One region of the Orrella dioscoreae genome, then DNA from elsewhere that is predicted to be linked to it. Evidence: predicted binding sites of a transcription regulator. Region 1 holds the regulator's gene; the other holds the start of a gene.

Region 1 (7,762 bases):
TGTTGGGCGCCGTCGGCCAACTGCAGTTCGAAGTGGTGGCCCACCGGCTGAAAACCGAGTACAACGCCGACGCGCGCCTGCTGCCCTCGCGCTATACGATGGCGCGCTGGCTGACCGCCGACGACCCCAAGGCGCTGCGCAAGTTCATGGATGCGAACGCTGCCCATATCGCCTATGATGTGGTGGAGGCACCCGCCTTCCTGGCCACTTCCTCGGCCCAATTGCGCGTGGCCGAAGACCTCTATCCCGACGTGCGTTTCCACGCCATGCGCGAGCACGGCGGCCACGTCTTCGGCGAGAAGGCCTGAGTGCCGGCGCGCTGGCATCGGCACTCACGCCGCAGCACGGTAATCCACGCAACGAAGATAGATTCATGTCCTGGCGTCTCCTGATCCTCATCCTCTTGCTGGCCGCAGGCGGCGCCGCCCTGGGCGGCATGCAGCTGGGCGAGTACCTGGTCGCGCGCGCGCCCGTCGCCGCGCCGGCCCCCGGCGAGGACGACAACGATCCCGACCGCGTGGTGCTGGACGCCAACGGCAAGCCCTATACCGCCCAACCGCCCCAGCCGCGCGTGGATGGCACCCTGGGCGTGCCGGACCAGCCCGCCGACACCAAGTGGGAAGTGCCCACGGTGTCGCTGTTCGACACCACCACCAATCCCGACGTCCTGATCTCGCGCAATCGCCTGAACGCCAATGAAGTGCGTGAGCTGGCCTCGGCCTCCAGGGGCTTGCCCGCCGGCCCGCAGGATGTCGTCACCATCGACGTCGCACGCCCTGGCGAAGGCAGCCATGCGCCGCTGATGTCCGGCCAGCAGCCCGCGCAGCCTTTCGTCGTCTCGCAGGCCAACCAGGCTGCGCCGGACAATCCCCAGCAGGCCGCCACGGCCGCAGGCTGGGAAGGCGAATTCCGCCGGGCCATGGACCAGTGCGCCAACACGGGCTTCTTTGAACGCCCCACCTGTGCCTGGAACGCCCGCAACAAGTACTGCGCCCCCAACAACGCCTGGGGCAAGGTCGACGGCTGCCCGCGCCGCTCGTTCTGAGCGCATTGCGGCACCGGGCGGCGCTGCCCCGTCACCCCCATGAAAAACGGCCCCTTCCGGGGCCGTTTTCTCGTTCGCGCAAGCGCTTGGCGGCGCGCGCTTACTCGCTCTCGGTTTCCATCTGGCTTTGCAGGTAGTTCTGCAGGCCGACCTGCTCGACCAGGCCGAGCTGGGTCTCGAGGTAATCGATGTGCTCTTCGGTGTCGTCCAGGATGTCCTGCAGCAGGTCGCGCGACACGTAGTCACGCACCGACTCACAGTGGGCGATGCCATCCTTGACGGTCTGCTGGGCAGCGGTTTCCAGCTTCAGGTCACAGGAGAGCAGCTCGGGCACGTTTTCGCCGATCATCAGCTTGTGCAGGTCCTGCAGGTTGGGCAGGCCGTCCAGCATGAAAATGCGCTCGATCAGGCGGTCGGCGTGCTTCATTTCGCCGATGGACTCCTCGTACTCATGCTTGCCCAGGCGCTTGAATCCCCAGTGGTTCAGCATGCGGGCATGCAGGAAATACTGGTTGATGGCCGTCAGCTCGTTGGTGAGCTGCTTGTTGAGGTACTGGATGACGGTTTTATCGCCTTTCATGACGGACTCCTGATTTCTGGGTGCGAGGCCGGGAGGGCCTGTCCTGGCGGCCGGCGCAACGGCGCCGATGCCGGACAACGGACGCAGACTAACACCGGCTCCGAAGCACTGACTACCCTTGGCGCGAAAGTCGTGAAAGGGCGTGCTAGCGCAATCAGGAACCGTCGAGCGAATGAAAATAAGAACGTTTGCGCCACGCAGCGACACCGCCCACACGGTTTCATGCGGGCCATAAGCTGGCCTGAAGCCGGAAAATCAAGCGGAATGCGCAAGAAAACGCCGAAAACTCGGGCGTTGCGGAGGGAAATACGAGGGAGAACAGCGGAAAATGGGATTGTTGCGATGCCGCAACAATCAACAGGCCTGGCTGGAATCAGGCCGCGCGGGCGATCTTGACGACGGGGTAGCCGTTGGCGGCCAAGGTGCCGGGCTGGGCGACAGCGGTGACCGGCGGCTGCATCTCGCAGTGGCCCCGGTTGGCGCAGGCGGTGCCGCCAGGCAGGTATTCGCTGGCCGTGTCGGCGCAGCAGCCACAGCAGGTGGCCACGCCAAGGTCGAACTGGAGATCAGCAAGCGACGATGCCCCAGCGGCCACGCTGGCGTGGACCTGGCTTTCGGTCACTGCGTTGCAGACACAAACGTACATGAGAATAATTATCGAAAATATCTAGACGAAAAGCAAGCGCGTGCGCAACGGCCGTGGCGGGCACGCCGCAGTGCTGGATTCCAGTCAAAAGGGGGACGCGCTGAAAGCGCGGATCAGGCGGAAATCAGGTGCGCAGCGAGGCCTGTGCCTTGCGCACGGATGCCGGGGCGATGCGCAGCGCTTCACGGTATTTGGCGACCGTTCGGCGTGCGATGACGATGCCGCGATCGGCCAGCATCTGCATGATCTGGTTGTCCGACAGCGGCTTGCCCGCGGACTCTTCCGCCACCATCTGGCGGATCTGCGCCTGCACGGCGGTGGCGGACGCCGAGCCGCCCGCTTCCGTGGCCACCCCCGCGCCGAAGAAGCGCTTGAGCTCCATGGTGCCGAAGGGTGTCAGCATGAACTTCTGGGTGGTCGCGCGCGAGATCGTGGACTCGTGCAAGCCGAGCTCGCCCGCGATGTCCTTCAGGATCAGCGGCTGCATGGCGCCGGCGCCGTGCGAGAAGAATTCGGACTGGCGGTCGACGATGGCCTGCGACACCCGCAGGATGGTGTCGAAGCGCTGTTCGACGTTGCGCACCATCCAGCGCGCCTGCTGCAACTGCGATTGCAAGGCGGAATGATCGCCGCTGCGGTTGCTGGCCAGGACCTGGGCATAGACCGAGTTGATGCGCAGGCGCGGCATGACGGCGGTGTTCAGCACGGCCTGCCAACCTTTGCGCGTCTTGTGCACGATGACGTCGGGCACGGCGTAATCGGCCGCGGGCACGGTCCACGCGCGGCCCGGACGCGGATCCAGGCGCAGGATGAGCGAATGGGCCGCGCGCAGGGCCTCGTCGCCACAGTGCAGCGCCTCGCGCAGCTTGGCCGCGCTGCCACCGGCCAGCAGCTGAAGATGCTCGGCACAGAGCTTGCGGGCCAGCGCCAGCACCTGCGGATCGGCAGCCTCGGGGAAGCGCTCCGGGTCGGGGTGGCGCAATTGCAGCACCAGGCAGTCGGCCACGTCGAAGGCCCCCACCCCCGAGGGATCGAAGGAGCGCAGCAGCGTGAGCGCGGCGTGCAACTCATCTTCGTCGCACTCCAGTTCGGCGGGCAGCCAGCCCAGGATCTCTTCCAGCGAAGAGGCCAGGAAGCCGTTCTCGTCCAGTTCGTCGATGAGCAGCTCGACCAGCGCCGCATCACGGTCGCTGACGCGGGTCAGCGACAGCTGGCCGAGCAGGTGCTCGCGCAGCGTCTCGGCGCGCACCGCCTCGGGAAAGGCGCGGTCGTCGTCATCGTTCTGGCTGGAACCGCTGCCGCGCATGCCGTCTTCCAGCGATACCGTGGCGGACTCGTAATCCGCGCCGCTGTCACCCGCGTCGCCCTCGGCGGGGGCATCGCCTTCGGAATCGCCGCCCGGCTCGCCTTCGCGCTCGAGCATGGGGTTTTCAGTGAGCGCCTGCGCGATCTCCATTTCGAGCTCGAGCGCCGACAGCTGCAGCATCCGGATGGATTGCTGCAGTTGCGGTGTCAGCGTGAGGTGCTGACTGTGTCGCAGTTCTAAGGAATGGCGCGTCATGAGACAATATTTTGCATGAACTCTGCAGATCGCTCCCAAGAAGACGCCCGACTCCTCAGCCGCACCTTGCTGGGCTTGGCGACGCCGCGTCTCATCCGGCGCGCCATAGTAATCGTCATCGCGGCGCTTGTGTGGCTGTTCATCTGCTCCCGCATCCTGGGTTTCGGCGCCGGCATGCGTTATACGGCGCTGGCGCCGCTGGGCCAGCAGACCGTCGACCTGCTGATCCGCATCAATCCTTATTTGTGGTGGGTCGTCGTGGTGCTGTTCACGCTGGCCGTCTTCTTCGGGGTGCGCGGCTGGTACGAACGCAGCATTGCCGCTGGCCGCGCCCAGCCCGTCGACCTGCCCACCCTGCGCGACTTGGCCCACGGCCTGTCGGACGACGGCCGGATGGTGCTGGGCTGGGCCTGGCGAGACCGTGAGGACCCCATCACCGTGGGCGACCTGCTACTGGCGCGCGACGAAATGCGTCATGGCCGCGCCAGCAAGATCTACCTGGCACGCGAACAGGCCGAGGCATTGCGCCTGCCGCCCCTGGAAACGGCCCCTGCCGCACCCGGGGTCTCCGCGCCTGCCCCCGCCGTGCGCAAGGCAGGCGCCCCCGCTGCGCCGGCCGAGCCGCCCCTGGGCGACCTGGCGCCGCGCTCGCGCAGTCAGGATGTCTTTGCCCCCCGTCCCGCCGCGCCCGCGCCCAAGGCGGAACCGGCACCGGCGCCCACCCCCGCGTCTTCGCCAGCGAAGGCCGAGCCCGTCATCGGGACCACGCCCGCCGAACCCACGCTGCGCGCCGAGCCGCGCGTACAGCCCGAAGCGCCTCGCGCCACGACGCAGCGCACCGAACCCCGCCTGGGCGACATCGGCCCGAAACGCTGAAAAAAGGGAGCGCCGCGCACATGGCAATTTGCCAGCGCGGCGCAAATGTGTTCGACTATCGCCTTATGGCCGATCTTCAGACCTCCTCTCTGAACACCGCTGCCGGGCGCTCCAGCCTGGCCGTCGGCCTTGTCGCGTCCTCCTCCCTGGCCCTAGCGCTAGCACTAGCGATCGGTTGCCGAGCCTAGCGCTCCGTGGCAGTTCGGCAGCCTGTCGCCACACGGTTTTTTCCTGTCCAGAATTCTCGCCTGGCCCAAGCCAGGGCACGCCGCCTACACTGGCGGCGCGAAATCATACGGACGGCCGTGACCCCAACCGACCCGGCCGCCCCACTGTTCACAGAGGTGCATGATGCTTGCCAACCCCATCCAGAAGTACAAACCCTTCGTTCCGTTTGATCGCGACTTCTCCGAGCGCACCTGGCCCAGCCGCCGGATCACGACGCCGCCGATCTGGATGAGCACGGACCTGCGCGACGGCAACCAATCCTTGATCGAACCGATGAGCGTCGAGCGCAAGCTGCGCTTCTTCGACCAGCTGCTGAAGATCGGCTTCAAGGAAATCGAGGTGGGTTTCCCCTCGGCCTCGCAGACCGACTTCGATTTCGTGCGCCGCCTGATCGACGAAAACCGCATCCCCGAGGACGTCACCATCATCGTGCTGACGCAGGCGCGCGAAGACCTGATCTCCCGCACGGTCGAGGCCGCCGCCGGCGCCAGGCAGGCCATCATCCACCTGTACAACGCCTGCGCGCCCGCCTTCCGCAAGATCGTCTTCAACATGAGCCGCGACGAGATCCGCAACATCGCGGTCACCGGCACGCGCCTGGTCAAGCAGCACATGGCCAAGTATCCGCAGACCCGCTGGGGCTACCAATACTCGCCCGAGGTGTTCAGCACCACCGAGCCCGATTTCGCGCTGGACGTATCCAATGCCGTGGCCGAGGAATGGGACGCCACGCCGGAAAAGAAGCTCATCCTGAACCTGCCCGCCACGATCGAGGCCACCACCCCGAACCTGTACGCGGACCAGATCGAGTGGATGCACCGCAACCTGGCGCGCCGCGACAGCATCGTGCTGAGCGTGCACCCGCATAATGACCGCGGCACCGCCGTGGCCGCCGCCGAGTTCGCCGTGATGGCCGGCGCCGACCGCATCGAAGGCTGCCTCTTCGGCAGCGGCGAGCGCACCGGCAACGTCGACCTGGTGACCCTGGCCTTGAACCTCTACACGCAAGGCGTGCATCCTGGCCTGGACTTCTCGGACATCGACGAAGTGCGCCGCTGCGCGGAGTATTGCAACCAGTTGCCCGTGCATCCGCGCCACCCCTATGCGGGCGACCTCGTCTTCACGGCCTTCTCGGGTTCGCACCAGGACGCCATCAAGAAGGGTCTGTCGCAGCAGCAAGCCGATGCGCTGTGGGAAGTGCCGTACCTCCCCATCGACCCGGCCGACCTGGGCCGCAGCTATGACGCCGTCATCCGCGTGAACAGCCAGTCGGGCAAGGGCGGGGTGTCGTACCTGCTCGAGCAGGAGCACGGCCTGGTGTTGCCGCGCCGCCTGCAGATCGAGTTCAGCCGCGCCATCCAGCGCGTGACCGACGAGACCGGCCGCGAAGTCACCGCCGCCAGCGTGCACGACATCTTCCAGGACGAGTACCTGAAACAGCACGCGCCGTGGAAGCTGGTGCGCCACCGCATCGTGGGCGACCCCTCTGCCGCCGAAGGCCATACCTTCAGCATCGAGGTGGACCTGGAGCACGACGGCCAGGTGCGCACGGTGCGCGGTGAAGGCGACGGCGCGATCTCGGCGTTCGTGAATGCGCTGGGCCTGCCCGTGCGCATCATGGATTACCACGAGCACGCCATCGGCACCGGCACCGACACGCGCGCGGCCTCCTATGTGGAGTTGCGCCTGGGCGATTCGGCCACGGGTTTTGGCGTGGGCATCCACCGCGACATCGTCACCGCCTCGTTCCAGGCCGTGCTGAGCGCGGTCAACCGCCATGTGAAGGCCGGCGTCGACGCCATGCCGGCCGAGGCCGCGCAGTCGGCGTGAGCCGGTCGTCCTGACCCCGTCAGCACGACGGGGTGACGGGCCGGACGGCCCGCCGGCGCGTCAGAACAATGCGCCGCGCGCCGCCACCGGCCAGACCGCCTCGACCTGTTCGCCGCGGATCGCCACCAGCCAGTCGTGCAGGTTGACGGTGGGATCGCAATGACCCGGCAAGACCCGCAGCCGCTGGCCCACCGCCAGCGGCTGCGGCGTTTCCGGCGCGGCCGGATCCGGGACCAGGACGGTGTGCTCGTCCGACACGCTGGCCACCTTCCATCCCGGCGCCAGCACGCGCGGCAGGCCGGAATCGACGGCAAACGCCTTCAGGCCGCCATCGAGCACCGCCCGGCCCTCCTGGGCGCTGATGACCGTGCACAGGCCCTGCAGGGCATGCGCCAGCGTCGCCGCGCCCGGTTCGGGCTGGTTGGCGGCGTAGTCGACGTCCATCAGGACATAGGAGCCGGGCTGCACCTCGGTATACAGACCCGAGGCCAGCTCGTACGCGTAGCTGCCCGTGCCCCCGCCCGTGATGGTGTCGCAGGGCAGGCCCGCGGCCGTCAGCGCCGCCACGGCCTCGCGCACGCGGGCGCACGCCTCTTCCACGGCCTTCTGGCGGGCGGCAGGCTCGCGCAGGTGCTGGGCCGACCCGCGATAGGCGTGCAGGCCGCCAAATCGCAGCGCAGGCCCGTGGCCCGCAATGAGACGGGCCAGCGACACCGCGGCGTCGGGACCGGCCACGCCGCAGCGTCCCTGCCCCACTTCCAGTTCCACCAGCACCTCGATGCAGGTGCCATGCCTGGCGGCTGCCGCGGCCAGCGCCTCGACCTGCGCCGGGTCATCGGCGCACACGGCCAGGCGCACCCGGCCCGCCAGGCGCGCGGCGCGCTCGGCCTTGGCCTCGCCGACCAGCTGATTCGTCACCAGGACGTCATGAATGCCCCATGAGGCGAAGACCTCGGCTTCCCCCAGCTTCTGGCAGCAGATGCCATGGGCGCCGCC
Region 2 (7,762 bases), 2.2 Mb from region 1:
TGAAGAAGAGCGCCGACACACGCGAGGCCTCGCCGTGCCGGATCATGGCCAGCAGCAACGAGATGGCGACGATGGAGTTGCCCACCACCAGGAAGAGCAGGGAGCTGAACAAGGCGCCTGTCCATTCGACGTGCATGGGTTCCAGCGCCAGGGCCAGCGGCAGCGTCACGGCCAGGCCCACGCCGTATTGCACCAGGTTGGCGGTGAGCGGATGGGTGTCCTTGCCATGGCGCTTTTCCCACAGGGTGCTGGCGGTGATGACGGCCAGCGCCAGGATGGCGAACACGATGCCGCCGGTGGTGGCGCCCATTTCATCGGCCGATTTCGACAGCAGCACGATGCAGGCGCCGGCCACGCCCAGCAGCAGGCCGATCCAGCGGCGCCGGCCCACGCGCTCGCCCACCAGCACCGGCGCGAGCAGCGCCACCAGGATGGGTTGCTGCGAGGTCACCAGCGCAATGCCGCCCGATGACAGGCCCGACTTCAGGCTGAGATAGACGAAGGAGAAATAGCCCGCCTGAAGCAGCAGGCCCGTGACAGCCAGGTTGCCCCATTCGCGCGGCGTGGCGGGCAGCGCGGGGCGCAGCCACAGGAAGGGCAGGATCAGCAGGCCGATGACGCAGGCATAGCGCAGCGCGAGGAAGGTAAGCGGATCGCTGTACGCGAGGCCGAGTTTCAGGAAGACGAAGCCGCTGGACCACAGCAGCAGGAAAAGAACGGGCGCGGCGGCCAGCCAGCGCGGCGCCGCAGTGGTGGGGGTGGCTTGCATCGTGTGGCTGTCTCCCGGCGCCGCGGGCTTGTGATTGTCGTGGGCTTGATGCCCGCGCGGCGCGCCTGCCAGCGAGTGTACCGCTCGCGTGATGCGTCGAGGCGGTCGAGCGCGCCTCGGACAGCGGGTTGGAAACAGCGGGTGGGAAACGCTAGAGGAATCCGATCCAGCGGCCCGCCACCAGGACGGCCAGCCACAGGAACACGGAAAGCAGCGCGCGCAGCTTCACGCCCGGGCTGACGGCCTGCCCCGCGTAGGCGCGGCGCAGGGCGGGCGACAGGTGCTGCCAGGCCACGTTCGCCAGCGCCAGGCCCAGCAGCCCAAGCTTGTAGAGGAAGGCGGCGTTGTCGAGATAGGTGGCGGCGTTGACGGTGAAGAGCCACAGCCCGGTGAGCAAGGCCAGCGCCACGCCGGTGGCGCCGATGCGCGAGAGCAGCGGTCCGGCGACGGTGAGCGGCACGCTGCGCAGGCCGCCAGCCAGGCGCAGGTCCAGCGGCAGCACCGCGCCCAGGATCAGGCCCACGGCCAGGATGTGCGCGGCGTTGACGAAGATATAGGCCGTGGCCGAGCCCTGCAGCCAGGCGGCGCCGGGCCAGGCGCTCAGCCAGTCTACGAACGCCATGGGGAAGTCCGTCCTCGTCAGTGCTTGATGCGCTCGGGGTACATGTCGTAGTGCTTGCCGTCGATGGTGATGCGGACGGCCTTGATGTGCGGCTTGCTGCTGTCCTTGTTGCGGTTGCCCAGCACGGTGATGGGATCGCCGGGCTTGGTGGTCTTCGCGGTGAAGCCGGAGCGCTCGGTCTGGCCCGGATTGCCCAGGTCCACCTGCCAGACGACGCCGTCATCGGCCTTCACGCGCAGCGAGGGATGAGGCGGGGCCATCGAGACCTGCTCGACGGTACCTTCGAGCGTGGTCTGTTCGCCATCGGCCCAGGACCAGCCGTGGTGAGCCTGGGCGGCGCCGGCGGCGGCGAGGCACGCGGCAAGCAGGGCGGCGCCGGCGCGGCGTGACGTGATCAGGTTCATAACAAGACTCCTTGTCGAAGGGAACTGGCGGAATCGACGCCTCGGCGCGCGGAAAGTTCCGCTATCGATGGATCGGCCCAGGCATGCCGGGGCGAGCCAGGTGACGGTGCAGGGTGCTGCGGTGGATGCCCAGGTCGCGCGCCGCGCGGCTGATGTTGCCGCCGTGGCGCGCCAGGGCCTCGCTGATCTGCTGGCTTTGCTGGCTGCGCAAGGTGGCGTGCGCGGCGATGTCTGGCGCCGGGGCGGCCTGGGAGGAGGACGAAGCGTCCTGGGCATGATGGGCGGTGGCTGGCCGGCATGCCTGTATCTCCTCGGGCAGGTCGCCGACCCGGATCAGGCTGCCCGGCGGATGGAAGAGCGCCAGGCCGCGCAGCACCGCCTGCAATTGCCGGTAATTACCCGGCCACGGATAGCGAGCCAGTTGCGCCAGGGCGCCGTCGTCCAGGGTGGGCGGCGCAGCGGGCGCGGCGCAGGCGCGCAGGGTCGTGCACACATGGGCGCGCAGGTCTGCACGCGAACGCAAGGGAGGCAGGTCGACGCGGCAGTCCTGCAGCCGGTAATACAGGTCCGCGCGAAACGCGCCTGTTTCCACCATCGCCGCCAGGTCGCGGTTGCTGGCGCTGACCAGCCCGAATTCCACGGGCACGGCGCGGCCCGCGCCCAGCGGCTGGACCGTGCGTTCCTGCAGGACGCGCAGCAGCCGCGTCTGCAGCGTCAGCGGCATGTCGCCGATCTCGTCCAGGAACAGGATGCCGCCGTCCGCTTCCCGCAGCCGGCCGCGCGCACCCTGGCGGCGGGCGCCGGTGTAGGCGCCGGCCTCATAGCCGAACAGTTCCGCCTCGATCAGGGTATCGGGCAGCGCACCGCAATTCACTGCCACGAGCGGGCCCGCATGCCAGCGGCTGGCCTGGTGCAGATGGCGGGCATATACCTCCTTGCCCGCGCCGGTTTCCCCTTGCAGCAGCACGGCCAGGCCGGCATCCAGCGCACGGCGGCTGCGCGTGAAGCGTGTCTCCAGCGCCGGGTCCAGCGGTGGCAGCAGGTCGGTGCGCACTACCGGTGCGCGCGTCGGCTGGGCAGGGGCAGGCGTGGCAGGGCCAGGTGGCTTGGGCGAGGCGGGCGTGTCCGCTTGGGCGCGGGTCCAGACCGGCGTGCCGGCAGGCTGGCGCAGCAGCGCAAACAAGGCCTGGCCGTCATGGCCCCGCAAGGGGGCGGGCGAGGCGGGCAGGGTGCGCCAGGCGGGCAGCCAGCGCTCGACGGGCTGGTCCAGCAAACGGCGCCAGTCGGTCCGCAGCAGCGCCAGCGCCGCGTCGTTCGCGCCCACGACACGGCCATCCTCGATCAGCAGCAGGCCCCGGTCGGCGGTTTCCAGCATGCCGGCCTGGTGGTGGAAGACCAATTGCTGGCAACGCGGGCCGGCGTGCAGCATGAGGCGATTCGCGACCTGCCGCGCGCACAGCGTTGCCAGGCCCAGCGCATAGGCATGCAGCCGCTGCGCGTCGCCGGAGATGTCCAGCACGCCCAGGATGTCGCCACGCGGCGAGCGGATGGGCGCGGCATGGCAGCTCAGTATCTGGTTGCGCGGCAAGAAGTGCTCGGCGCCATGCACGCACAGCGGCGCGGCTTCCGCCAGCGCCGTGCCGATGGCATTGGTGCCCCGGTGGTTTTCGGCCCAGCTGACGCCGGGCCGCAGCGCCACGCGGTCGGCGCGGCGCAGGAAGTCGGTATTGCCCGTGGCCTGCAGGATGACGCCGCTGGCATCGGCCAGCAACACCAGGCTGGAGGCGCTGGCGACGAGGCTGGCCAGCGTGTCGATCTCGGGCTGGGCGGCGCGCAGCATGCTGGCGTGCTGCTCGTGGCGGGCATCGAGGTCGCCGCGGCCCAGGGCCACCGGGTCGTCGGGCAGGTCGTCCGCCCATTGCGCGCAGCGCGCCCAGGAACGCCGGATGAGGGCGGGCGGGGTGGCGGCCGCAAGCGCGTGCCGCGTTCCAGGCAATGGCAAGCCATCCATGATCTGTCTCCTTGCGTGTCGCGACATGCCACGGGCTGTCGCGGCCGGCGACGCCTGGGTGTCGCAAAACGCGACAGTGGGGCGTTCATGCGGGCGGCAATTCTTGTCGGGCCATTATGCATCAGGCGCGCACGGCGGGATGGAACGGTTCTTGCATGGGTGTGGGTATCCCCGTGATGGCGCGGGGCACACCCACATCAAGGAGACAGCCATGGATTTGTCGGATCTGAAGAAACTTGGCCTGGACGTCGAGTACCCCTTCAAGGAGCAATACCAGAACTACATCGGCGGCGAGTGGGTACCGCCCAAGGGCGGCCAGTATTTCGAGAACCTGTCGCCCATCACCGGCAAGGCCTTCTGCAAGGTGTCCCGCTCGGACGCCGCCGACATCGAGCTGGCCCTGGACGCCGCGCACCGGGCGCGCCAGGGCTGGGCCGAGACCTCGCCCGCCGAGCGCGGCAACCTGCTGCTGCGCATCGCCGACCGCATCGAGCAAAACCTGCCGCTGCTAGCCGTGGCCGAATCCATCGACAACGGCAAGCCGCTGCGCGAGACGACGGCGGCCGACCTGCCGCTGGCGGTCGACCACTTCCGTTATTTCGCGGGCTGCATCCGCGCGCAGGAGGGCGGCATTTCCGAGATCGATGCGCATACCGTGGCCTATCACTTCCACGAGCCCGTCGGCGTCGTCGGGCAGATCATCCCGTGGAATTTCCCGCTGCTCATGGCCGCGTGGAAGCTGGCGCCGGCGCTGGCCGCCGGCTGCACGGTGGTCCTGAAGCCCGCCGAGCAGACGCCCGCATCCATCATGGTGTTGATGGAGCTGATCGGCGACCTGCTGCCGCCGGGCGTGGTCAACGTGGTGACGGGCTATGGCAAGGAGGCCGGCCACGCGCTGGCGACCAGCAAGCGCATCGCCAAGATCGCCTTCACGGGCTCCACGCCGGTGGGCAAGCAGATCCTGCATGCCGCGGCCGACAACCTGATCCCCGCCACGGTGGAGCTGGGCGGCAAGAGCCCGAACATCTTCTTCGACGACGTGATGGATCACGACGATGCCTTCCTGGACAAGGCGCTGGAAGGCCTGTCGATGTTCGCGCTGAACCAGGGCGAGGTCTGCACCTGCCCCTCGCGCATCCTGATCCAGGAATCGATCTACGACGCGTTCATCGAGAAGGCGGTGGCGCGCGTGTCCGCGATCAAGACGGGCAATCCGCTGGACAAGCAGACCATGGTCGGCGCGCAGGTCTCGCAGGCGCAGATGGACAAGATCCTGTCCTACATCGACGTGGGCCGCCAAGAGGGCGCGCAATGCCTGACCGGCGGGGCGCGCAATGCGCTGAAAGGGGGCCTGGACCAGGGCTATTACATCAGCCCGACGATGCTGCTTGGCAAGAACGACATGCGCATCTTCCAGGAGGAGATCTTCGGGCCGGTGGCGGCGGTAACAAAATTCAAGGACGAAGCCGAGGCCATCGAGATCGCCAACGACACCTTCTATGGCCTGGGCGCGGGGGTGTGGAGCCGCGATGGTGCGCGGGCCTATCGGGTGGGACGCGGCATCCAGGCGGGCCGGGTGTGGACCAACTGCTATCACCTCTATCCGGCCCACGCGGCTTTCGGCGGCTACAAGCAGTCGGGCATCGGCCGCGAGACGCACAAGATGGCCTTGTCGAACTACCAGCAGACCAAGTGCCTGCTGGTGAGCTACAGCCCGAACGCGCTGGGTTTCTTCTGATGTCCTTGCGACACAAGCGGTAGCATCCGCCTGCGGAGGGCGCCTCTACACTGGCGCCTTCCCAGACTCCCCTGCGGCGTGCCGTGCCCGAGCGGCGGGCGCGCCGTGCACGCCGATGCGTTTCCTGTTGTTGTTCATCGCCCTGATCCTGGCCATCGTGATGCCCATCGGCGCAGCGATCTATGTAGGAGCCGCCGGACCCGGTCCCTATCTGCTGGTCGATGAAGGTCCAGGCGAAGCGTGGCTGACGCCGCGCAACGTGGGGCAGGGGCAGGCCGTGGCGCGCCGTTATGCGTCGCAGGCCGAGGCGCGCGATGCCGCGGATGCCGAGCGCGATTCGCTGGAGACGTCTTCCTATTCCTCGACCCTGGCCGTGACGCGCTATCGCCTGAGGGAGGGCGGCGTGGGCCTGTTGCTGCCGGTGGAGGGATGGCTGGTGCACGTCGTCGCGCCGGACCGCGCGGCGCTGGATACGCAGGTGGCCGCGCTGCCGTTTCTCCAGGCCAACCCCGACCCGAATCCCGTCGCCCGGGCGCTGGACCAGCATCCCGGCGGGGTGGCGCTGGGCATCCTGGGGTATGCCTTTTTCCTGGGCATCTTCATGTTCCGTGGCGCGGCCTGGGCCGGCACGGTCAAGCCAGCACCGGGCACGCCGGTGTTGGACGCCACGCAGTTGCGGGCGCGTCTGCTGGCGGTGAATGGACTCGATGTGCCCATGCAGGTCTCGCAGACCGAGAAGGGCCGCTATGTGCTGACCTGGGTGCTGGATCACGCGCGCTGGGCACGCCCGGGCGGCATGACGTTCGCCAGCAAGGTGAAGCGCGTGGAGCTGGAATTCGATGACGCGCGGAACGTGGTGCGCGTGGTCGAAACCACGATGCTGCGCGACAAGGACAAGGGGGTGACGGGCCTGAGCGCGCGCATTGCGCTGTTCCGCGGCGTCACGATCGCGGAACACTCGCACAAGGTGGACATCGGGCTTAACTACCATCCCTCATTGGGCTGGACGGTGCGCCCCGAGCACACGTTCCGTTATCGGGACAGCGAGCTGAAGGGACCGTTCATCCAGTGCGTGACGGGCAGCGGTTGGTCCTGGCGGCCCGTCATCACGTTCTGGCGTCCGCTGGGCGGCTAGGCCGTTTCCAGCGCCGCCAGCCAGGCCGACAGGCAGCGGCGCGCGGCGTCGGGCAGCGTGGCCTGGGCCTGGCGCGCCGCCTCGCGCAAGGCGCGCGGATCGATGCCCGCGCCTTCCAGTTCGCAGGCATGTCCCACCAGCCAGCGCTCGATCCGCGCGGCATCCGCTTCCAGATGGCATTGCAGGCCCAGTGCATGCGCGCCCAGCGCGAAGGCCTGGTTGTCGCAGACCGGGGTCGATGCGAGGCGGATGGCGCCGTCGGGAATCTCGTAGCGGTCGCCATGCCAGTGCAGCACGGGCACGCCCGCCAGGGCGGCCAGCGGCGAGGCCCGGCCTTCCGGCGTCAGCGTCAGCGGCGCATAGCCGATCTCCTTCACCCCCATCGATGCCACGCGAGCCCCCAGCGCCCGCGCCATCAGTTGCGCGCCCAGGCAGATGCCCAGGATGGGCAGGCGGGCTGCCAGCCGCTGGCGCACCAGCGTCAGGTCGGCGGCCAGGAAGGGGTATCGGTCGTCATCGAAGGCACCGATAGGGCCGCCCAGGACCACCAGCAGATCGGGCTGCAAGGCATCGATCCCGGCCAGGTCGTCCACGCCCGGATCGATGTAGCGCAGGGCGTATCCCTGCGCCTGCAGCACGGGGGCGAAGGTGCCCAGGTCTTCGAAATGGAGGTGGCGCAGCACCAGGGCGGTCTTCATGCCGTGGATTCCCGGTCGGAAGAGGATTCGGGCCAGTAGTGATGGTCGGGCAGGGCGCGCGCGCCGAAGATGGCCTGGCCCACGCGCACGGTCGTGGCGCCTTCCTCGATGGCGAGCGTGAAGTCGCCCGACATGCCCATGGACAGTTCATCGAGGACGATGCCGGCGGGCGCCGTCTGGCGCAGGTGTTCTCGCAAGGTGCGCAGGCGGCCGAAACACGGCCGCACGCGCGCGGCGTCGGCCGACAGCACGGCCAGCGTCATCAGCCCGCGCACGCGCAGCGACGAATACGCGGGCAGTTGCTTCAGGAAGCCCGCCACCTCCTCGGGCGCCAGTCCGAACTTGCTGGCTTCGCCCGAGGTGTTCACCTGCACCAGCACGTCCA

The links. The regulator sigma-54, encoded in region 1, starts transcription at its own class of promoters, with help from an activator protein. The targets are predictions, from matches to a motif close to TGGCANGNAANCTGCTTT.
Region 2: the regulator sigma-54 is predicted to act here: its motif matches at 3,947-3,964, upstream of exaC (acetaldehyde dehydrogenase ExaC).

The regions. Positions count from the first base shown of each region.
Region 1 covers NZ_LT907988.1:241,386-249,147, reverse strand. Annotated here, with positions in the region: gene ODI_RS01200 (peptide chain release factor 3) at 1-308, shown strand, start outside; gene ODI_RS01195 (hypothetical protein) at 374-1,045, shown strand; gene bfr (bacterioferritin) at 1,146-1,625, opposite strand; gene ODI_RS01185 ((2Fe-2S)-binding protein) at 1,999-2,271, opposite strand; gene rpoN (RNA polymerase factor sigma-54) at 2,396-3,832, opposite strand; gene ODI_RS01175 (hypothetical protein) at 3,848-4,708, shown strand; gene leuA (2-isopropylmalate synthase) at 5,057-6,766, shown strand; gene ODI_RS01165 (DSD1 family PLP-dependent enzyme) at 6,827-7,762, opposite strand, start outside.
Region 2 covers NZ_LT907988.1:2,856,368-2,864,129, reverse strand. Annotated here, with positions in the region: gene ODI_RS13345 (DMT family transporter) at 1-769, opposite strand, end outside; gene ODI_RS13340 (DUF2214 domain-containing protein) at 921-1,391, opposite strand; gene ODI_RS13335 (DUF6152 family protein) at 1,409-1,795, opposite strand; gene ODI_RS13330 (sigma-54-dependent Fis family transcriptional regulator) at 1,857-3,806, opposite strand; gene exaC (acetaldehyde dehydrogenase ExaC) at 4,018-5,544, shown strand; gene ODI_RS13320 (hypothetical protein) at 5,660-6,679, shown strand; gene ODI_RS13315 (glutamine amidotransferase) at 6,676-7,377, opposite strand; gene ODI_RS13310 (YggS family pyridoxal phosphate-dependent enzyme) at 7,374-7,762, opposite strand, start outside.